DNA from 2 places in the Hahella aquimaris genome. Region 2 is predicted to be linked to the other one. Evidence: predicted binding sites of a transcription regulator. Region 2 holds the regulator's gene; the other holds the start of a gene.
The links. Region 2 encodes FNR, which switches genes on or off when oxygen is low (the NO sensors DNR and NnrR bind a similar motif). Its sites were predicted from a motif close to TTGATNTANATCAA; they were not measured.
Positions count from the first base shown of each region.

Region 1 (7,315 bases), 960 kb from region 2:
CGAAGATTTCCTTGGCGACGACGTTGAGCGACAGCGCACAAGCGCCGGCAGTCAGTAACGCGCTGGTTTTAAAACTCGAAAGTTTGCCCCGAACGGGTGATAAACAGTTTGTCCTTTTCAATCTCATTCTCCCTTACTAACTTATCATAGGTCTCAGTAATGACGCTGATTTCATTCCGGCACATATGGGTGACGCCAACACTGGCGGCCACGTCGGATTGAGCGAGTTGCAGCACTTCGCTGAATGAATAGTGACTGGGGATATTGTTGTTAAGCTCGTAGACTTCCTGCAAATGCAGTTCGACGCCTTGAATCAGCTCAACGGCTTCCGGCGTCAGCTTGCCGTCTCCAGAGATAGAGAAGGAACGGCCGTCAAAATCCAGTCGATACAATAAGTTCGGGATAGAGTGTACGGTGGGCGCGCAGCGAATGGAAACATCCCCGTATTTTTTACTGTCCAGGGCGCCAAACTCGGCGAACTCAATCGTGTACTTGAAATACTTGGGCACGCCGGGATAGCCGTGCTCAAGAAGACTTTTAATGAAACTTTCCGTGCCCGCAGGTCCCCAGATCTTCAGAGGGCGGGTTCTTTTTTCTTCCAGATAGCGGACCAACAAAGGTACGACTCCGAAGGAGTGATCCGCATGGTGGTGGGTCAGCAGCACCAGATCAATGTTCTGATGCAAATCGCCCGCCCATAAGCGGGGCGGAACCTGATAACCGCAGTCGATAAGAATGGAGCCATCGGCGGACTGCAACAGGAACGAGGTGTTGCACTCTTCCGAGAAGGCCTCTCCATTACCGACAATCAGCAAATTCTTCATAACAAAAGCTTTCCGTGTTTTCCATTTTCCATCTCATCGCGCAACGCGGAGATGGCGCTCCCATGCCTGCATGGCGGCAACCTGTTGATTGCCGTCGGGATTATGCCACTAACCTATTGGTTTATAAACGGGACGCCATTGACTGTAATGAAAGGCGTTGAAATATAGGGGGGGGGAAAGAAAACGCAGAAGCAGGCCGACGTTGAGTCGTCGGCTGCACAATTCCGTGAAATGAAAGCGCCCGGTCAGAGAGGTTGGAAATTAGGAAACAGTTCGCGGGTAATCCCAGGACCGCCGCCCTTCCCTACGTTGTAGTAAATGGTCCACAGACCGCCGGTGCGCACGCCGAACACGCTAGTGGGGCTGGCGTAACCTTCTCGCGCCTTGGCTCCGTAGTCACTGGGCTTGAGCATTTGCAGACCCGCGTGGGAAATCACGTTGTTAGTGATGAGTTGCTCGGTGACTTGTCCATAGAACTGGTCCTGCGCGGCTTGCAGATCAAAGTTATATTCTTTGATATCCCCGCTGTTGGGGAAGTTAACCAGATTTTCATTGGCTGGCTGGCAGTTCATGTGCACAACAAAGGGGGATACCGGATTACCCGACACGACGAAGCAGCATCCGGTCAAGTTGGCGGTAACGAAGAAGTTACAGGCGCCTTGAAGCTGTCCCACGACAGCGCGCCATCCCCGCCAGGGCAACCAATAGCAGTTGCCGTTATGAGCAGTGGCGACGGTGACGGTTTTGCCGCCCGCCACATGGGCCCCTTCCTGCAAATTGGCCCGCTCCAGCTGATTCACCAGATAGCAGTTGCGTTGGATGTTATTACATTTGACGCTGTAGGTAGCATGAGAAATATTTGAGGACTCCGCGCCGGTCACGGTAATTGACTTGTTCGCATTCTGTTTAAAAATATCCGCCAGGGCCATCTTGTCGTCTCCTTAAACTCGTTATTGCTGACAGTCACTGCAGCCTCGCCTTAGTTCTTACTCGTTTTGGGAAGAGGCGCCCCGCCGCGCGCGTGACCGGATACTAAACCTAGCGTCAATCCAGCTATGGCGCCCCTCATATTTTTTTATAATGTTTTGTTATCAGAACTAATTTTATTCATCTATAAACCCATGCAGCGGAGAAAGCAGCGAGAGTCAGGCCGTTTTTAAATCAAAAAAACAGTCATCCTTTGATGCTTTTTTCAAACATAACCGTCAATACACCCGGCGATAAGAACGTGACATACAATTCGTAAAAGAAAAACAATGTAAAATTTATTAAAAATAATACAGTATAACGAATCATATACTCGCCTCTTTTTCTTCATTGAAATGCAACTTTTAGTTACATAAGTGTGCATTAAATTCACTATTACAAAACATATTGACACATATATTTTGTAAGAAACGAACAGTGTCTATTGACTTCGTAAATTACTTATATGTCAAAGGCCAATTGGCGCTTGATTTTTGATCTAAATCCTTCAATATGCACGCCATTTTTAGCACTAGGTAAACTTTAATGCAGTCGTTCAGAAAGATTTGTTTCTTACTTGTCACACTTACCGCATTCGGCGCCAGCCTGGCTCGCGCGGAAATATCGAGCATGGATCAGGCTCTGGACATAGCGGGTCAACAAAGAATGTTGAGTCAAAGAATCGTTAAAGCCTATTTATTGATTGGACAGGACATTCTTCCTGACAAATCTTCGATTCAATTACATGACAGTGTGGCGCAATTTGAATCTCAACTGTCCGACTTGGAAGGCTATTTAAAAGCGGGGGAAATGGCGCGCGATTTGAAATCAGTTCGTAAAGAATGGGCCTCCTTCCGCAAATTGGCCACTACCGCTCCCAACCAGGAAAATGCCGCAAAGCTGATCCAGCAAAGCGAAGAACTGTTGAGCCTGACTCAGGGCGTCACCAGCAACCTGGAAAAACAAGTCGCCGGCACGAAAGGCCGTCTGATCAATATTTCCAACGAGCAAGGCATGCTGTCTCAGAAAATCGCCATGTACTACTCTGCAATGAGCTGGAACCTGGGTGTTTCCGACCTGGAAAACGATTTTAAAGCTGCGGTTAAGAAATACGACGCAGGCTTGAGCGAGCTGCGTAAAGCTGACGCTAACAGTGAAGAAATCAACAAGGCGCTGGATAAAGTCATTTCGCAGTGGTCATTCTCCCATTCTGGTTTCGAGAAAATGGACGGGCAAGACTTCGTACCCTTCGTTATCGCTATGACCACTGAAAGCATGTTGAAAAGCATGCGCAAGATTTCGGACATGTACGCAGGCCTGAAAAGCTAGTCCGCAAAGGCTGAACTCACACACCAAGTTCCTGTTTTATTCGTCTTCTTCGTTTAGTGCGGCGCAAGCCGCACTCTTTTTCCCACAAGTTCAACCTCTTTTTCCTTTCCTTACCAGCGCGCAGTCCACCGCCTAGAAACGCCTCCTTGCAACTCGCAACGCAACTCACGCGCCCTCTCCTCTTGTTTCTGAAAGTCTTTTTTGCCTCCGCCCGACATCGCTCTTTGTCCATACCCACAAATTTCCGGTTTATTTGGCGCCTAACTTGCGCCAGATCAGCGATGCGTTAACTACCTACCCAGTTACCACATCGTAAGCATCTGATATCTATAGATTTTAACTTAGACTGCACCAGATTGAACCACATGAGGTAAATGCATATGCGCCATATAAGGAACTTTAGTCTGCTTGTTTTCTCCCTTTTCGCACTATCCTGGAGCTACACGGTCACCGCAGACATTACCGACCTGGACGAAGCCATCAACAAGGCAGGGCGCCAACGTATGTTGAGTCAGCGCATTGTGAAATCATATTTGCTGATCGGTCAGGATATTCAGCCAGATAAATCTTCAAGCCAGCTCACGGAGAGCGTCGCCTTGTTCGAACAGCAATTAGGGGAACTTGAAGCTTATTCAAAGTCGCCGCAGGTCTCAGGGCTACTAAAGTCCGTGCGCAAGGAGTGGGCCGGGTTTCGTCAATTGGCGACGGCTAAGCCAGCGAAGGACAAAGCCATTGCGCTGATCAACGCCGGAGAGCGCGTTCTCGCACTCAGCAACAAAGTCGTGCTGTCACTGGAACAGCAGTCTGGCGCTCCCAAAAACAAAATGATCAATCTCTCTGGCCGGCAACGAATGCTGTCCCAGCGCATCGCACTTTATTACTCCGCATTGAGCTGGAATCTGGATCAGGCGGATCTGGAAAAGAGCTTCACCCAGGCGGTTCAGGAATATGATGAAGCTCTACATGAGCTACGTCAGGCGAAAATCAACAATCAGGACATCAACGCCGCGTTGGACAAAGTGATTTCCCAGTGGAGCTTTTCACGCTCTGGATTCCAGTTGATGCAAGGCCAAAGCTTTGTGCCTTTCATCATCGCCACCACCACAGAAGGCATGCTGAAGAATATGGAGACCATCACGGGTCTTTACGAGAATCTGCAAAGCTAAATATCCATCCGTGCTCCGGCGCAGCTCAACGTTGCGCCATCACTCTGCGACAGGTCCTGTAATAACCGGTTTCCGAAAGGGTCGCGAACCGACATACTTCGCTATAAGCGTTCCAGCGCCGATGCGGACGTCTGTCGCCACAATGAAGTCACCCGATCCCATGAGAAAACTCAAAAAAACTATCGCTTTCGCCACAGGCGCACTGACGCTCGGTCTCGCGGCGGTGTGGACCGCCGGTGGCGCGCTATCCGCATCGGTCAATCACACCCTTCCCTCACCCCCCGCCTCGCTGCACGCGCAAGCGGTGCAGTTTGACGGCGTCAGCGGTTGGTATGCGCCTGCGGTCGGCCAGCAATGCGTGCTGCTTCTACACGGCGTGCGTTCTGATCGCACCAGCATGATCAGACGCGCCCTGTTCCTCCAGAAGTCAGGATATTCCTCATTGCTGATAGATCTTCAAGCCCATGGCGAAACGCCGGGAGAGCAGATCACGTTTGGTTACCGCGAGTCCGACAACGTCAGGTCCGCCGTCGCCTATTTACGCACGCAACGCCAGTGCGCCAAAGTCGCGATTATTGGCGTATCTCTCGGTGGGGCGGCAAGCTTGTTGGGACAGTCGCCCGCGCCTGCGGACGCTTATATTCTGGAAGCCGTTTACCCCAACATCGAACAAGCTGTCAGTAATCGACTTTCGATGCGACTCGGCCTACTGGGAGAATGGTTAGCGCCACTATTAACCGCACAGATTCCTCTACGTTTGGGCGTAAGCATAAATGAGCTGAAGCCGGAAGAGGCCATCAAGCGCGTGCAAGCGCCTGTCCTGATCATTGCCGGCACAGCGGATGAACACACGACCTTACCGGAATCAAAGCGCCTTTTCGCCAATGCTCCAGAACCCAAATCTCTCTGGCTGGTGACAGGCGCCCATCATCAGGATTTCTATGACTTCTCTGCACAAGAGTATGAGGAACAGGTAACCAGATTTCTTCGCAGGTCCCTGAAGCGTTAATCGCTCCACGCCTCAAGATCAAGCCCAGCAATTGTCATGGCTAGACACCTGATCACTCAACCAGTCTAAGCCGTTTAACCGGTTTCACAGCCTGAGTAGATTAACTACTATTCAATGCGCTCAACGCATATTGATTAACAAACAACCACTACAACCTAATAACAGGAGTCATGGATATGACCAGGTTCTCAGCCGGCATTTCGGCGTGCGCATTCGCCTGTGCGGCGGCGGCCATTTACCTGTGGGTTGAAAATAAAAATCTAGAATTTAAATTCGACCAAGAAAGAAAACGTTTTCAAGAACATGCGCAACAGCAAGCCGCTCGTTATCAGGACGCCATCGACGCGTTCAACGCCTATCTTGAGCAAGCCGGAGAGCCAAAGGGACAGCATGCGTCTCTCCTGAGACCGGAGTCACACACTACCTCCGCCCAAGCCGAGGCAGTCCGCTCACCGCAAGCTTACGCCGCAGCGCAATCTCTATTGGAAGCAGGAGAACTAAGCTGGCGACAGGCCGTCAACGAAAAATACCGTGTGCTGTTTTCCGAAATATCTCTCGACGCCTCAACTGAAAAACAACTGCAAAATCTGCTACAGGAACGAGAGCGTCTCGCCGCGCTGCCCACCGTCAACTACTTCACCGCCCCAGACAGTTTTACAGAGCACGCCGAGCTGCGCGTCATGGCCCTGGACGAGCTGGACCAACGCATCGTCGAACTACTGGATGCAAATAGCTCACGCCTGTTTGAACTCACCCGCAATTCAGAGTTTGAACAACATCAACTCAAGGAAGTCACCGACAGTCTGAGCGCCGCCAATCCGCTCAGTCGGGAACAGGAGCGTACACTGCTCCTCGCCAAACTCCGCCACAAAGAAGCATTTAATATCGCCATGCGCGATTACGCCGCCGCCCAGGGCAACAAACGCGCTATGGCGGATGAAGCCATCAAAGCGCTGACCCGTTATCGCGATGACTATTTGCAGGAAGCCGCCGCCTATCTCAACGAGGAGCAAATGGCGGCGCTGACGGATTATGAAGCACTGAGCTTTGAAGAGATGGAAGACAGTCTGCTCGCCTCCCTGCAGACGCAATGAGCGGGGAGGCCTCAGAAGACCAGCGTAGGCAGGAGGAAAAGCAAATCAGACCAGGCTCAACCGGATCAAGCCGACGCCGCACACATCACTACGGATAAGCCAAAACAACAACAGCACATTCGTTTCCAGGGTAAACAAAAAACATAAATTCGGAGAACACGATGTTTCGTAAACTCGCTTTAGGCCTGACTCTGCTTGCTTCAGCAACAAGTATTCAAGCCGCCGCCAATAGACCAGACGGCTTCACCACCATTTGTAAAAGTGGGCAGAGATGCCTGGTGGGCAGTCAAACTCAGGTGGCTTTTGGGGCCGCCGGGAAGTTCGTTTTTAAATCGCTAAACGGCGCCTTCTCCTGTGACGTCGCCACTTTCGGAGCCGACCCCAATCCCGCCAAGTCCGTGAAAGAATGTTCCGTCCCTGAAAACGTCACCCATCCCGGCAATGGCGCGGGCGCCGCTGTCAATGTGACACTGAAGGCCAGCAGCGGCGACGGCAAGGTGGAGTTGTCGTGGAGCGCCAGCAGCGCCCTGCGCAATGTGCAGGTAATGCGCGACACCGACGCTAACCCCATTGGCCGTCAACGCATCGCCAGACTCGCCGGCGACGCCCGCACTTTCACTGACGCCAATGCCAGAAACGGAACCACTTACTGGTATTGGATCAAGTACACCGATACTAACGGCAAAGTCTCCAACTCCGCCGCACAAACCACCACTCCATCCGGCGGCTCCGGCAACGCAGACGAATGTTTCGCCGGCGCCACCATCAGAAATAAAAGCGTGGATTGCGGCGGCAAGACCATCGGGTTGTCCTGCAACAACGATGACGAACATCAACCGCCGGTGCTCACCCTGATCAACGCCAGCGTGAAGAACCTGCGTATCGCCGCCGATGGCGGTTCCGATGGCATTCACTGCAACAGCGGCA
Region 1 covers NZ_CP132203.1:4,977,612-4,984,926, forward strand. The annotation lists gene O5O45_RS21960 (hypothetical protein) at 1-121, opposite strand, end outside; gene O5O45_RS21965 (MBL fold metallo-hydrolase) at 69-824, opposite strand; gene O5O45_RS21970 (hypothetical protein) at 1,070-1,753, opposite strand; gene O5O45_RS21975 (type IV pili methyl-accepting chemotaxis transducer N-terminal domain-containing protein) at 2,337-3,119, shown strand; gene O5O45_RS21980 (type IV pili methyl-accepting chemotaxis transducer N-terminal domain-containing protein) at 3,500-4,285, shown strand; gene O5O45_RS21985 (alpha/beta hydrolase) at 4,446-5,294, shown strand; gene O5O45_RS21990 (hypothetical protein) at 5,471-6,388, shown strand; gene O5O45_RS21995 (pectate lyase) at 6,550-7,315, shown strand, end outside.
Region 1: a site for FNR is predicted at 3,385-3,398, ahead of O5O45_RS21980 (type IV pili methyl-accepting chemotaxis transducer N-terminal domain-containing protein). Genes of this name have one in related genera too.

Region 2 (7,315 bases):
TTTGTTTCTACCCGTCCATTCCCTGCACCATCATCACGCATCAAACGACCAAAACGCATCGAAATATAGCCCCTCTATTTCCAGTGTGTACTTTTGTTAATAAAATCAACAAAATAACAAAAAAAATTCTCGGCATACCGTGGATTTTTCGGATAGACGGACTATCCTTAATGGGGTAGCTACATTCGAGGTTAAGACATGTATTATTTTCGCTCCCTTCTTTTGGCGTTATTCGCCACTCTCTGCTTGCCAGCAAATGCGGAAGAGGTAACTTTTAATCTGGTTACTGAAAACTTCCCTCCCTACAACATGAGCGTTAATGATGCTGAGTTTGAACACAGACCCGAGGATATCACCGGTCTGATTACTGATGTTGTTAAACAGATTTTTACCAAGGCGAAAATCGGTTACACCATGAAGCTGCGTAATTGGAGCTACGCATACAACTACGCTCAGCGCAAAGAGTTCCGAGGAGTATTTGGAACCACTCTCACTGACGCCCGTAAACCACTTTTCAAATGGGTCGGCCCTATCGCCTCTGACGGCTGGGTGCTGTACGCCAAGGGTGGCTCAACCATTCAAATCAACTCTATTGAAGACGCAAAGAAGTACAAGATAGGCGCATATAAAGGCGACGTCAGAGAACAGTGGCTACTTTCCAACGGCTTTGAGACTTCCAGTCTCGACGACGATGCCCTGAACCCTAAAAGACTACAAAGCGGCCAGATTGATCTTTGGATATCCGGCCCGGTCTCCGGCCCCTACTACGCCGCCAAGAATGGCGTCACCAACATAAAACCTGTATTCACTGTTAAAGAGACGCAACTTTATTTGGCAGTAAACAAGGAAACGCCAGACGAGTACATAAGCAAGCTGAACGAGGCCCTGGAAAAAATGCGTTCCAGCGGCGAATTGGACAAAATTACCGCCAGATACAGATAAACAACAGAGCCTTACAAACCCTGCGAAGCCCCATACCAAGGGCCTCGCAGGGCCTTTCCCTCATTTTTCTTTTCTCTTATCCGGAAAATTACTTATTCGGAAGTCACCTACACCGGCTGTTTAATAAGCAGCCAGACTAAACGTTAGTCAGAACACCATTCCGCCCAGCCGTTTGAGGTGATTTAATGATCGCTAAGAAGCTATTGTTGGTTTCTGTTCTCTTTCTGTCCGCCATTGCTCGTGGCGAAACCTTTAACCTGGTCACGGAAAATTTCCCGCCCTTCAACATGGGCGAGGAAGACCACAAGTACGAACACAAAGCTGACGCCATCAGCGGCATCAATGTGGATATTGTCAAAGAGCTCTTCAAACGCTCTGGTTATGACTACCGCCTGAAACTCAGAAACTGGAACTACGCTTACAACTTTGCGCAACGCAAGGAGTTCCGCGGCGTATTCGGCACCACGCTGACCGACGCTCGTAAACCACTGTTCAAGTGGGTCGGACCGCTCGCCAAGAACGACTGGGTCTTCTTTGCAAGAAATGACACAACTATCAAAATTAACTCTGTAGAGGACGCCAAGCCTTATCTCATTGGTTGCTATAAGGATGACTCCAGAGCGCAATTTTTGAAGAACAACGGCTTCAACGCTTCAGAGCTGGAAGATGACAGCCTCAACCCCAAGAGACTGCAACAACGACAAGTGGATCTCTGGATCTCCAGCACCGCATCAGGCTACTACTACGCCAAGCTGGCCGGAGTTTCCGATATCAAGCCTATATTTACTATACGAGATACCAGTCTATATCTGGCGATGAACAAGGACACGCCTGACGAGCACATAGAGCACCTCAACAAAGTGCTCGATAAGATGCGTACTGAAGGCTATTTGGACAAAGTTTACTCAAACTACAAATAGAGAGCCTTTACACCTGACTTAAGGCGGCTGAAGTCCGCCTTATCCACTCCTCCATCTCCTTGTGAACTTCGTCGGTAGCTCGACCACTGGTCTCAATGGGAGCGCCTACTTTCACCTTAATCAATCCAGGGCGCTTGCTGATACTGCCTGCCGGCCAACAGTCGCCAGCATTATGCGCAACCGGCAGCAAAGGAACGCCTGCGCTGACCGCCAGCAAAGCGCCGCCCTTGTTGTACTTACCAACCTGCCCGGGACGAACCCGCGTTCCCTCAGGATAGATCACAACCCAATAACCTGACGTCAAACGCTCTTTACCTTGCTTCAGCAACTGTTTAAGCGCCGCCGACGGTTTACTTCGGTCAATAGCGATAGGCTTCAATCTTTTCAGAGCCCAACCAAAAAATGGAATTTTCATTAACTCTTGCTTAAGCACAGTGCATTGAGGACGGAATATTACCCCCAACAAATATGTTTCCCAGGCGCTTTGGTGATTGCTGACAACCACACAACTCGTTTTCGGAATATTCTCCAGCCCCTCAATCTCATAACGTATGCCACAAACAACCCGCGCCCACCAAAGAGCGAACACATTAAACCGAGACACGATGTAATAGCGCTTTTCAAAATTGACGTAAGGACCGACCAACATCCCAAACAAAGAAGTGATGATGACGCCCCAAGCATACCCAATGTAAAAAACGAAAGACCGAAATAGCTGAAATGCCTGCACTTTTGCCCGCCTTTTTTCAATGCCCGCAAAGGATATCAACTCCCCGCCCAAAGCTGCAATGAATGTTATCCCTCAACGCCCCAGAAACCCAATGTTTGAGGGCTTTTGCGACTAAAGTACACCCTCTTAAGCGGCCACCCGCTCACCCCTTGACCAATATCAAGACGCCCTATCGGGAGCTGGATACACTGAACATGGAGAGAGGGGGGATCCACTTGCCAACAAGTGTGACAGCAGGCGCGCGCGCTAAAATCGCCGACCATGATAATCAAACGCGCGCAGGTGTTTTCTTACCTGGTTGGAGACCCAATATGCCAGTTGGAAAGGTTGTCGAACAAACAAAACAAAATGGGGGTAACGATAGCTGGGTCTATTTGCTCAACTCCCCCCCCAAGGAATTCTCCAATGAGAACTGGAGCGTCTTGGACGAGGGAATCTATAACGCAGACTATCGCAACAGCTCCCTGGCTCGATATTACGAAGGCGGATTCGCATTGAGCATTCAGGCGCCTTGTTTTAATACACTCGTTAGCGCGGAAAATTACACCCGCCGACTCCCATCCATGAACGCAAATCTGCAGAAGTACATCGACTATGTCGTCAAGGAAGTGAGGCTACTCAAGCAGAGCCTTCCTATCGGTTGTCAGGTTAAGTACCTGCATTGGTTCGGCGATCTGGTGCGCCAGCTTACTCCCGCAGCGCAAACGCAGGTGATGTACTATTTAGGCCGGGAGTTCAAGCTGAACTTCGGCGCCGATGCCCGCCATGTCATTGAGCTGGACGCCCGCCCAGACTCAGAGGAAGCGCTAGCACTGATCAAGGGATTGGGTTTTAACATCATCTGCATCAATGACCCCGGTGAGTATGCACAGTCCTGCCCTATTGAGGAGCTTAAGGATTGGCTGCAAACCATCAGGGCATTCGACTTCAGAGCCGTTTACCTGCGCCTGAAAGTATCTCCAGCCACCTACCCCACACTGTCCCAGCATCTTGAGGAAATTCTGACGGAAAGACCGCAAGGCATTCTTCTTTCCAGCCATAAGCCAGAATTCGCCAGCACGCCAGGTCTGGAAGCAGCGTTAAAAGATTTCAAGCGACGCATTAAGTCCGCATCGTTTATTCCGATCACACAGGACTTTTTCGCTCTACCCTGGACGGGCTTAATAAGCCAAGGAGTCAGCTGTCTACATGGTGTCGGATTGGGCGCATTCTCTTACACGCCCCATTACCAGTTGCGCAACGCCACACAGCTGGATGACTACTACAAAATCCTCGACAAAAGCGAGCTCCCGGCAAGAGCAATTCGTTACACTCAGACACAGCTGTAACAAAAGGTGAAAGCTATGTAAAAACATTGGCGAGTGTAGGTTTTCCCTGTAAATTTCCTGCTGTGGGGATTTGCTTTTAAACAGCTATTGGCTATCCTAGAAGCCTCTTTAAGCAGTTTCACTCATTCAGCCACGAGGCGACCGATGGAAAGCAAGCATATAGCAACCTCCTCTCCTTTTACCTTACACAGGGGCTGCCATGAATGTAACTTGAGCAAGCTTTGCATTCCTATCGCAGTCGGGGCTGAAGACATTGATCGCCTGGAAGAAATCATTCGCCAAGGGAAGATGCTGAATCGCGGCGAATATATCTTTGAGCAACATACGCCATTCCGCTCCTGTTTCGCAGTTCGCAGCGGCGCAATCAAAACATTCACCGTGTCAGAGGAAGGCGAGGAGCAGGTAACTGGCTTCTACCTGCCTGGCGAGATTATCGGCTTGGACAGCGTCAGCATGGAAAAATATTCCTGCTCCGCCGTCGCCCTTGAGCGCACCAGCGTATGTGAAATTCCTCTGGAAAAGTTTGAAGACCTTGCTTCAGACATCCCCAGCCTACAGCACCATTTTTTCTCATTGATGAGCAAAGAGATCCAGGAAAGCAGGCAGCTCACCATGTTATTGAGCAAAAACTCTGCTGAAGAGCGCATTGCCTCGCTTTTACTATCCCTGTCGACTCGCTTTAGTCGTCGTCGCCTGTCCGGCACAAACTTCAGACTCCCTATGCCTCGCAGTGATATAGGCAACTATTTAGGCTTGGCCGTCGAAACTGTAAGCCGGGTTATTACCCGCTTCCAGAACAATGGCATTATTAAGGTCCAGGGAAGGGAAGTTCAGATATTGCAATTGGAAGAGCTGCAGAAAATTCTTCGCCACGATACCAAGTGTCTGGAACACCAGAAGGAATCAGCCCTTAACGCTCGTTAACGGGTCTCTTCCAAGCAGTTTTTAGCTGGCTTCACGCCGCCGCGCTGCTGACACTGCTCAATCAACGCAGGCAGATAGCGGCGCCAGGGAAGCTGCTTGACGCCGAAAGTGTTGCGCAACTTGATACACCCCAACGCCCCATTTGCGGGAAGCGCCACCCCAGGCAACACGTCAGCGCCTTTTTTCTCAATCAGAGCCTGCAACATTTCTTCCTGACCAAACGCCTGCAGCACAATCGCCTTCAACAATTCATAATGGGTGACAGCTTCAGCGCCGGCATAATGGTAAACGCCCCACACAGAGATATTACAGCTCAACTGCTTGATAACAGCGTCTACGACCCTCGCTACATCATCCACCGCAACGGGAGTCAGTTGCATATCGGTGCTGGCGTTCAGGCGCTTACCTGAAGACAGTGCTGAAAGCATGGTCTGCAGCCAGCCTTGAGCGCCCGCCTCCAGTAACCAACCAACCCTCAAGATCAGATGCTTGCTATAGTTTTCCTGAAACCATTGCTCACTCTGCAACTTTGTCCGCCCATACACAGAAAGAGGACGCCCTTTATTGGCGGAAATATAGGGATTCTTTTTGACACCATCAAAAACAAGATGACTGGAGATGTGAATAATCGGCGCCTTCCATAAACCCGCTACCTCTGCCACCGCCTCGCAAGCGGATACGTTAACTTGGTACGCCAGGTCCGGATGCTGCTCCGCCTTGAACAGATCGCTCATCTCCGCGGCATGAACGACGAAATCCGCTGACGGCATCGCCTTCATTCCCCTCACAATCGCATCGTTGGTCATCAGAAACTGCTCATAGGGAACGCCCTCCACCGCCATGCCGCTCTGCTGCAAACGCTGAGCTATAGCCCTGCCTAATGGCGAATCAATTCCCGTCACACAAACAATCACTCATGTACCCCTTAAATGCTTCTCTTAGCCTTTGGCAACCCCCAGAATGCGGGCCGCACGAAGATATTATGTTAACAATATTGGCTGCTTGATGGGATTTTCGCAAACCCGATACACCGGGCTCTATCCGCATCATTTCGCTTAACGCTGCGCTTTAAATTCCTTCCAAACGATTAAGGTATACCCTGGGAACCCGCGAGGTCATGCCCGTAAATAAAGTATAGGAGATTGTTGACGCATATCCTGCAACCTCATCAGCAGAAACAGCCCCGCCCCACAATTCCACTTCCGACCCAATGCGCGCCTCTGGAATATGAGAAATATCCACCGTCAGCATATCCATTGATACCCGACCGATTATTTTTGTCCGCTTACCACACACTGCAACAGGCGCCCCATTCTGCATCTGCCTTGGATAACCGTCGCCATACCCTACCGCAACTACCCCCATTCTGGTTGGGCCGCTCGCAGTCCAGGCGGCGCCATAGCCAATAGAATCCCCAGCTTGCAGCTCCCGAGTAGCAATCAAGCGCGACTCAAAGGTCATAACTGGCTTCAACCCAAAATCCGCCCCCGTCTTATCAGCCATGGGCGACGCGCCGTACATCGCAATTCCCGGGCGCACCCAATCCAAATGAGTTTCGGGGTATTGCAGCAAGGCTGCCGAATTAGCGGAGGAGTAGCTCCACCTGCCTGATCCCGTCGCCTGCATACCAGCCTGAAACGCCTGCCACTGTTTCTGCTGCAGCAGACTATCCAGCTCATCAGCACATGCAAAGTGAGTCATTAGCCCAATAATAGACAACCCGGGGAACTGCTGCAGCATCTCAACGACGCCAGCTAGCTTATCTAACGACAATCCCAACCGGTTCATACCCGTATTTAACTTGATCCAGGTTTGCATCCTGGCGGAGTTAGGGCCCACCTTACGCAGGGGCGCCACATCAGACAACATGTCCAGTTGCTCCAGGTCATGCACGACCCACTCGATATCACGCCAACGCGTGGAATCGGCCAACTCTTCCGAACTGTAGAAGCCTTCCAACACCAAGAGCGGCGTCGTAACGCCCGCTTCACGCAGACTCACGGCCTCATCGTAGCAGGCCACCGCCAACTTGGGAGCTTCCCCTTTCAGGGCGCGGGCAATTTCCACTGCGCCATGACCGTATGCATCAGCTTTAATTACCGCTGCGCAGCGAGCGTTTTTAGCGATGGAATTCAACAAGCGAATATTGTGACGCAGAGCGTCCAGGTCAATAAGAGCGCGGGATGGACGCATTACTCGTAATCCCCGCCATAATCGTGAGCCAAATCTTCAAACCTGGTGAATTTACCCATAAATGCTAAGCGCACTGTCCCGATGGGGCCGTTACGCTGCTTACCGATAATAATTTCTGCAATACCTTTGTCTGGACTATCCTCGTGATAGACCTCATCCCGGTAGATAAACATGATCAAGTCAGCGTCCTGCTCAATCGCTCCCGATTCTCGCAAGTCGGAGTTAACCGGTCGCTTATTGGGGCGCTGCTCCAAGCTACGGTTAAGCTGGGACAGCGC
Region 2 covers NZ_CP132203.1:4,013,233-4,020,547, forward strand. The annotation lists gene O5O45_RS17745 (substrate-binding periplasmic protein) at 199-942, shown strand; gene O5O45_RS17750 (substrate-binding periplasmic protein) at 1,128-1,862, shown strand; gene O5O45_RS17755 (lysophospholipid acyltransferase family protein) at 1,870-2,643, opposite strand; gene O5O45_RS17760 (hypothetical protein) at 2,904-3,920, shown strand; gene fnr (fumarate/nitrate reduction transcriptional regulator Fnr) at 4,065-4,844, shown strand; gene O5O45_RS17770 (SDR family oxidoreductase) at 4,841-5,758, opposite strand; gene alr (alanine racemase) at 5,913-7,037, opposite strand; gene dnaB (replicative DNA helicase) at 7,037-7,315, opposite strand, start outside.